3 regions of the Peribacillus sp. NPDC096447 genome follow, and region 1 is predicted to be linked to each of the others. Evidence: riboswitches for the same ligand, from Rfam matches in the RefSeq annotation. Region 1 holds a riboswitch; each other region holds the start of a gene.
The links. A riboswitch is a leader RNA that binds a small molecule or an ion and turns the genes downstream of it on or off. The one in region 1 is predicted to bind S-adenosylmethionine.
Positions count from the first base shown of each region.

Region 2: linked by a shared signal. The riboswitch ahead of ACIQZD_RS06095 (methionine ABC transporter ATP-binding protein) and the one ahead of ACIQZD_RS09930 (methionine biosynthesis PLP-dependent protein) in region 1 are both predicted to bind S-adenosylmethionine.
Region 3: linked by a shared signal. The riboswitch ahead of ACIQZD_RS14500 (5-methyltetrahydropteroyltriglutamate--homocysteine S-methyltransferase) and the one ahead of ACIQZD_RS09930 (methionine biosynthesis PLP-dependent protein) in region 1 are both predicted to bind S-adenosylmethionine.

Region 1 is NZ_JBIWEV010000002.1:613,142-615,410, reverse strand. Features, by position in the region: gene metC (cystathionine beta-lyase) at 1-48, opposite strand, end outside; gene ACIQZD_RS09930 (methionine biosynthesis PLP-dependent protein) at 45-1,157, opposite strand; SAM riboswitch class I at 1,244-1,357, opposite strand; gene fumC (class II fumarate hydratase) at 1,686-2,269, shown strand, end outside.
Region 2 is NZ_JBIWEV010000001.1:1,217,292-1,219,560, reverse strand. Features, by position in the region: gene ACIQZD_RS06100 (GNAT family N-acetyltransferase) at 87-554, shown strand; SAM riboswitch class I at 695-806, shown strand; gene ACIQZD_RS06095 (methionine ABC transporter ATP-binding protein) at 1,085-2,107, shown strand; gene ACIQZD_RS06090 (methionine ABC transporter permease) at 2,121-2,269, shown strand, end outside.
Region 3 is NZ_JBIWEV010000004.1:29,801-32,069, reverse strand. Features, by position in the region: gene ACIQZD_RS14500 (5-methyltetrahydropteroyltriglutamate--homocysteine S-methyltransferase) at 98-1,201, opposite strand; SAM riboswitch class I at 1,285-1,386, opposite strand; gene ACIQZD_RS14495 (hypothetical protein) at 1,543-1,962, shown strand; gene ACIQZD_RS14490 (glycerol-3-phosphate responsive antiterminator) at 2,135-2,269, shown strand, end outside.

The DNA.
Region 1 (2,269 bases):
TTGATTATGAAGTAATTTCGTTTCAAAGCTAAAATCATGATCTGTCATCGTAGTGCCTCCCTTTTTACATGTGCGAATGCTTGCTGCAGGTCACCAATCAAATCATCGCTATCCTCGATGCCAACGGAGAAGCGGAGCAGGCGATTACAAACCCCATTTGCCGTTCTGACTTCAAGCGGTATATCGGCATGTGTTTGTGTGGCAGGATAGGTGATAAAGCTTTCAACCCCTCCAAGACTTTCTGCAAAGGAAATTAATGAGAGCGATTGTAAAAATGGGTTGACCGCCGCTTCATCAATGATGCGGAAAGAAATCATGCCGCCTCTGCCGGGATACAATACATCAGTGACACAATCATGTTCCGATAAGTAATCTACAAGTATCTTGGCATTCTTTTCATGACGCTCCATCCGCAATGCCAGGGTTTTCATTCCGCGCATCAACAGCCAAGAATCAAATGGGCTCAAGACAGCTCCAGTACCATTATGATGGAAGGCAAGAGCATCACATAATTCAGCGCCGCTAGCAACGATCAGTCCGGCGAGCACATCATTATGACCACCGAGATACTTGGTTGCACTGTGAATCACAATATCCGCTCCAAGCAGGATGGGTTGTTGAATAAGAGGCGTGTAAAAAGTATTATCAACGATTAACAATAAATTATATTGTTTGGCCAATGCGGCAACGGCGCTAATATCCGTTTGCTGCATAAGAGGGTTAGTGGGAGTTTCGATGAAGATGGCTTTCGTGTGAGGAGTGATGGCTTTTTCGATATCCTCCAAACAACAAGTGTTTACATAGTCACACTGCAATCCCCATTTTTTAAAACCTTGTTCTAACAGACGATATGTACCGCCATAAAGATCTTCGCTGACAATCCATGCATCCCCGGATTTAAAAAGGGCGAGAATAGTGGAGATGGCGGCCATTCCTGAACTGCAGGCATAACCTTGGTCTCCTTTTTCCAGATCGGCGATGGATCGCTCCAATAGCTGGCGTGTAGGGTTACCTGTCCTTGTGTAGTCGAATCCCGTCGATTGGCCAATTCCTTCGTGACGAAAAGCTGTTGAAAAGTATACCGGCGGATTGACTGTTCCTGTCGCCGTTTCGCTGCGATTTCCTAATTGAGCAAGATATGTTTCAGTTTTGTACATGGTTTTCACTGCTCCTTTGAGTTATATAAAATAAAAAAAAGTCTTCTTTAAGAAGAAGACTTTGATTAAGTAGTGACGAGTCATTCTTCTTATCTTCCAAGTTCACAAACTTGTGGAATTAGCACCTTTTCATTGGTTTGAAACAAATGAAGGTTGCTGAGGTGTCATCGGGCCATTCCCTCTACCTCTCTCGATAAGAGTTTAGATTATTCAATTTCTTTTGAATTTACTATATATACAAAATACTGTCAAGGACATTTTTGTAGTGATAATGCTCTGATGTTCATGACCAGGTCAATTGGAGCCTAGTGGTGTCTACACTTTATGTGTCTATAAAGAATAATCGGATTTTCATATAAACATGAAGGAAACATGGATTTTTCAGAAAAAATGGAAAGGGCCAGCGGGATATTTTTGCTTTAAAATAATAAAGTTTGTACAATGTATGGAGAGAAAGAATAATCCGACATTATTCATTTCATATGCAAAACGTCTTCAATGAATAGTGCAAACATAGGAGGAGAACACATGGAATACAGAATCGAACGAGATACGATGGGTGAAGTGAAAGTTCCTGCTGATAAATATTGGGGGGCACAAACTGAGAGAAGCCGTAACAATTTCAAAATCGGTAACGAAAAAATGCCGATTGAATTAGTTCGTGCATTTGCATACGTTAAACAAGCTGCGGCAAAGGTGAACTATGATCTTGGTGATCTTTCCGAAGTTAAAAAGAATGCCATCGTCAAGATTTGCGGGGAAATCCTTGAAGGTACACTTGATGAACATTTCCCGCTTGTAGTTTGGCAAACTGGAAGCGGCACGCAAAGTAATATGAACGTGAATGAAGTGGTCGCTAACAAAGGGAATGAATGGTTAAAAGAAAATGGTGAATCCGAAACCCTTCACCCGAATGATGATGTTAACAAGGCACAAAGCTCAAATGATACTTTCCCGACCGCCATGCATATTGCAGCCTTTATGGAAGTCGCTGAAAAATTGGTTCCTGCCATCAAAGCCCTTCGTGATACATTCGATACAAAAGAAAAAGAATTTTGGGATGTCGTGAAAATTGGCCGGACACATCTTCAAGATGCTACACCATTAACATT
Region 2 (2,269 bases), on a different contig from region 1:
TAAATAATGAAATTTCATAAAGGGGTAAGTAAAATGAGTTTGTTTGCTTGATAACTATTTCACTAAAATGATAGGAGGGGATGAAGTTGATCTTTCGTACCATTGATACGGACAAAGACAAAGATATTATCGTTAAATTCAGGAAAGATTCCTTTGTTTTAAGTTTTGGATCTGAAGCTGGTTTTGGAGATGAAAATACATATCTGCAACGAATGGGAGAAAGGGTCCGCAAATTTCCGGATGGACAGGTGATCATTGAAAAGAACCAAGTACCGATTGGACAAATGGAACTTCAAATTCGGGAGTATGAAGGAACTGAGATTGGCTATGTAAATTTATTTTATCTTATTCCCGAATACCGCAGTAAAGGCCTTGGCAAGGAATTGGTTCGCTACGCAGAAAACTTTTTCAGGCAATTTAATGTCTCCGAATATCATTTAAGGGTTTCTCCGGATAATGGAAGGGCGATTCGTTTATATACGAATTCAGGCATGATCAAGATAAGGGAAGAAAATGAAATATACACCGTATGGAGAATGAGCAAATCATTATAAAATATAATTTTTAATTATATTAATATAATATAAAACCATCAATTCACTATCCTGTGAAAATATTTTAAGCGATGAAGAATATGGTTGACTTTAAAGAAATTAGAATATATAGTGAAGGACATAATTAAATAAAACGTTAATTCTTATCAAGAGATGTGGAGGGACTTGGCCCTATGATACCTCGGCAGCGGGTTTTTACTTTTGTAAAAATACTGTGCTAATTCCAACGGACGAAAGTTTGAAAGATAAGAAGGAGCTTTACTTAGATAATTAATTTAAGAGTTTACTCTTTTTTATGTCTAAAAGAGGCCTCTTCTGTCTGATGACGGAAGAGGCCTCTTTTGTTTATTCAAAATGTATATGGTTATTTGGAGAATTGGTGCAATTACTCATGAGTTTCGCAGATTTACTCGTGAGTTTCACACAATTACTCGTGAGTTTCGAATATAACCCTATCATTATGAAACTTTGCAAAGCTCTTCTCTCTGGATAATGAATTCGTACAAATAAACAGCATGGGGGGAGATTGGATGATTGAGTTTCAAAATGTTAAAAAGGTTTATCAAACAAAGAAACAGACTGTCGAGGCTTTGAAGGGCATTGATTTGACAGTGGAAAAGGGGGATATATTCGGTGTAGTCGGTTATAGCGGGGCCGGAAAGAGTACGTTGATCAGGCTGGTCAACTTGCTTGAACAACCTTCAGATGGTTCGGTGATTGTTGGGGGCAAGGATTTAACCAAATTAAGCCCTAAGGAATTACGGGCAGAAAAGAAAAAAATCGGGATGATTTTTCAGCATTTTAACTTGCTAAACTCAAAGACCGTTTTTGATAACATTGCCATGCCGCTGGTTTTATCGGGAACTCCGGCTAAGGAAATCAAAAACCGTGTAGGCGAGCTGTTGGAGTTCGTTGGCTTATCGAGCAAGGCAAAGAGTTATCCGGAACAATTATCCGGCGGTCAAAAGCAGCGGATCGGCATTGCGAGAGCTTTGGCTACGAATCCATCGATCTTATTGTGTGATGAAGCTACATCGGCATTGGATCCACAAACAACGAGTGCAGTTCTGCAGCTCTTAAAAAAAATTAATAAAGAATACAATATCACCATTCTGCTAATCACTCATGAGATGTCTGTAATTCGGGAAATTTGCAATAAGGTAGCGGTCATGGAGGGCGGATGTGTCGTTGAACAAGGTTCGGTTTTCGAAGTTTTCGCGAAGCCGCAAACGGATATTGCAAAAAACTTCGTGAGAACGGTCATACATGACGAGATTCCACAAAGTTTTTTAAAAAGCATAGGGGCGCACATTCCGATTATTTGGAAAATTAATTTTATTGGGACTACTTCGGGTACTCCTTTACTGTCTACCATCTCGAAGAAATATGATATTCATTTAAGTGTCTTATCGGCCAATATTTCTGAAATTCAGGAAACGCCTTTTGGGAATTTGATCATCGAAGTGACCGGAAGCAAAAATGAGGTGGATAAGGCTTATCAATATATTAAAGATGAGGGGATTCTCGTCCAGGAGGTGCAGATAAATGGGTAATACGCTTTGGGGAATGGAAATAACGGCAGAGCAGCTGTCGACAGCTTTCGGTGACACACTTTATATGGTAGCCATCTCATTGGTATTTTCCGGATTGATTGGGCTTCCGCTCGGTATCCTGCTTGTCATTACAAGAAAGGGTCACATCCTGGAGAATAAATG
Region 3 (2,269 bases), on a different contig from region 1:
GTTTTAGGATTTAAGTATAAACCTAATCGGCACGCTTATATAATGCCGATTAGGTTGTTGAATCTTGTAAATCAGTATTAAAGTTTCCGCAAAAAAATCATTCCCATACTTCTTTTGCTACATCAACGACGAATTTCAGCTTTTCCCATTGCTGTTCTTCGGTCAGTTTGTTGCCGTGATGGGTGGAGGCAAAGCCACATTGCGGGCTTAAGCATAATTGTTCGAGAGGAACGAAGTGCGAGGCTTCTTTAATGCGTGCCTTAACAGCTTCCTTGTCTTCGATTTCGCCATTTTTTGAAGTGACGACACCCAGTACAACCTGTGCACCGCCATTTGGAATGTATTCCAATGGTTTGAAATCCCCTGAGCGTTGATCATCATATTCCAAGAAGAATCCATCCACTTTTTCCTTTGCCAATAAAGTTGGGGCGATACGGGCATAGCTTCCTTCAAACGCCCAAGTCGACTGATAGTTTCCGCGACATAGGTGGGTAGTGACGACAAGGTCTTCTGGTTTGCCTTCCAATGCTCCATTAATGACACGAAGTGCAAGATCAATTAACTGTTCCCTCGTATATTTTCCATCTTTGAACTGGAAATCCGGAGCTGAAAGTCTGGCAATATATACATCATCCAATTGAAGATAACGCACACCTGCTTCATAAAAGGCTTTCAAAGCATGCTGATACGCCTTAATGATATCATTTGCATAATCTTCAATATCAGGGTAGATGTCTTCATTATGAATGCCTGCAGCAAATAACTGATTCGGACTGGGAATGGTTTGCTTGGCAATGGCACGTCCGTTCACGATTTTGTTCAATTCAATGAAATCACTAATGAAGGGATGTTCAGGATTGAATGAAACCTTCCCGGTATTGCGAACGTTATATCTCTCTGTTTCCACACCATCGAATGTGAGACCTTTTTCAGTCACATATCCCTCGATGCCATTTAAATGTTCGAGGAAGTCAAAGTGCCACCATGTTCGTCTGAACTCGCCGTCCGTAACAGCCTCTAATCCAACTTCAATTTGCTTATCGACAATCCGTTTGATTTCTTCGGTTTCAATTTCACGAAGCCGCTCTGCTGAAAGGGTACCCTCCCTGAATTGCTTTCTGGCAATATGTAAACGTTCCGGTCTTAATAAACTTCCGACGTGATCGGCCCTGAATGGTGCTTTCGTTAATGTGATTGACATGTTGCATTCCTTCTTTCCTTTTAAAAATAAAAAACCTCTTCTTAAAAAATAAGAAGAGGTGTTGGCAACAAAGCTATATACTCTTCTTATCTTCAAGTTTTTACACTTCTGGAATTAGCACAGTACATGATCAGTCTGTTGCTGAGGCATCAAAGGGCCAGTCCCTCCACCTCTCTGGATAAGAGTTGTCTATTAAATTAATTATGACTATACAGGTAGTTTTTACAAAGGTCAAGCGTTGGAGGTTGAATATTTAGAATATACCGTTTATTAATTCACGCTGAAATGTTAACGGCACCCGGGAATCAGGCATATGCTTTGAGTGGGGAGGGAATGCAAGGATGAGTCCATTCAAAAGTGGCATACCGATAACGGTAACTGAAGCTATGATAGAGAGAATCATAAAAATGAAATCATCTGGTCAGGATATTAAAGTCGAGATTACGCCAAAGCATATGGTGCTTTCCGGAACGATGGAAGTGAAAAAAATGATGTTTAAGAAAAACGTAGCTTTCCGGATTACATTAAAACCGGATCATGTGGAAAAAAGAACGATTTCATTTGAATTAGTGGAAATGGAACCAATTGACAGGAATTTCATCAACCAAAGGATATTTAACAGACCGCCATTTTTTGAATTTGAAAAAAGAACGATCAAAATGAATGTTAATGCTTGGAACATCGTGAGAAAAATTCCGGTGGGTACAATTAAATCGTATGAACTTGTCGAAGGTGCATTGAAAATGAAACTTTCTTTATGAGTTAAGGGATATTTTACATACAACCTTATCCGTAATCTATAAAGGGAGTGCCAGGTATTTTAGTGTTATGGTGAGATTGGGCATGAAAAAAATGTGATTGATAAATCAAGCTCTTTAAAATATACTAAATAACTTGAAGTTTTGAGTTTTTCTGGGAATGAGGAGGATAATGATGGATCAAAAGATTTTGCCTGCTTCAGCAAGCATGAAGGATTTTGAAAGATTTCTAGAAAGTTCCTATGAAATAGGTGTGTTTCTTGATTTGCATATATCACAATTGAAAAATGTAAGTATGATGGCAAAACAG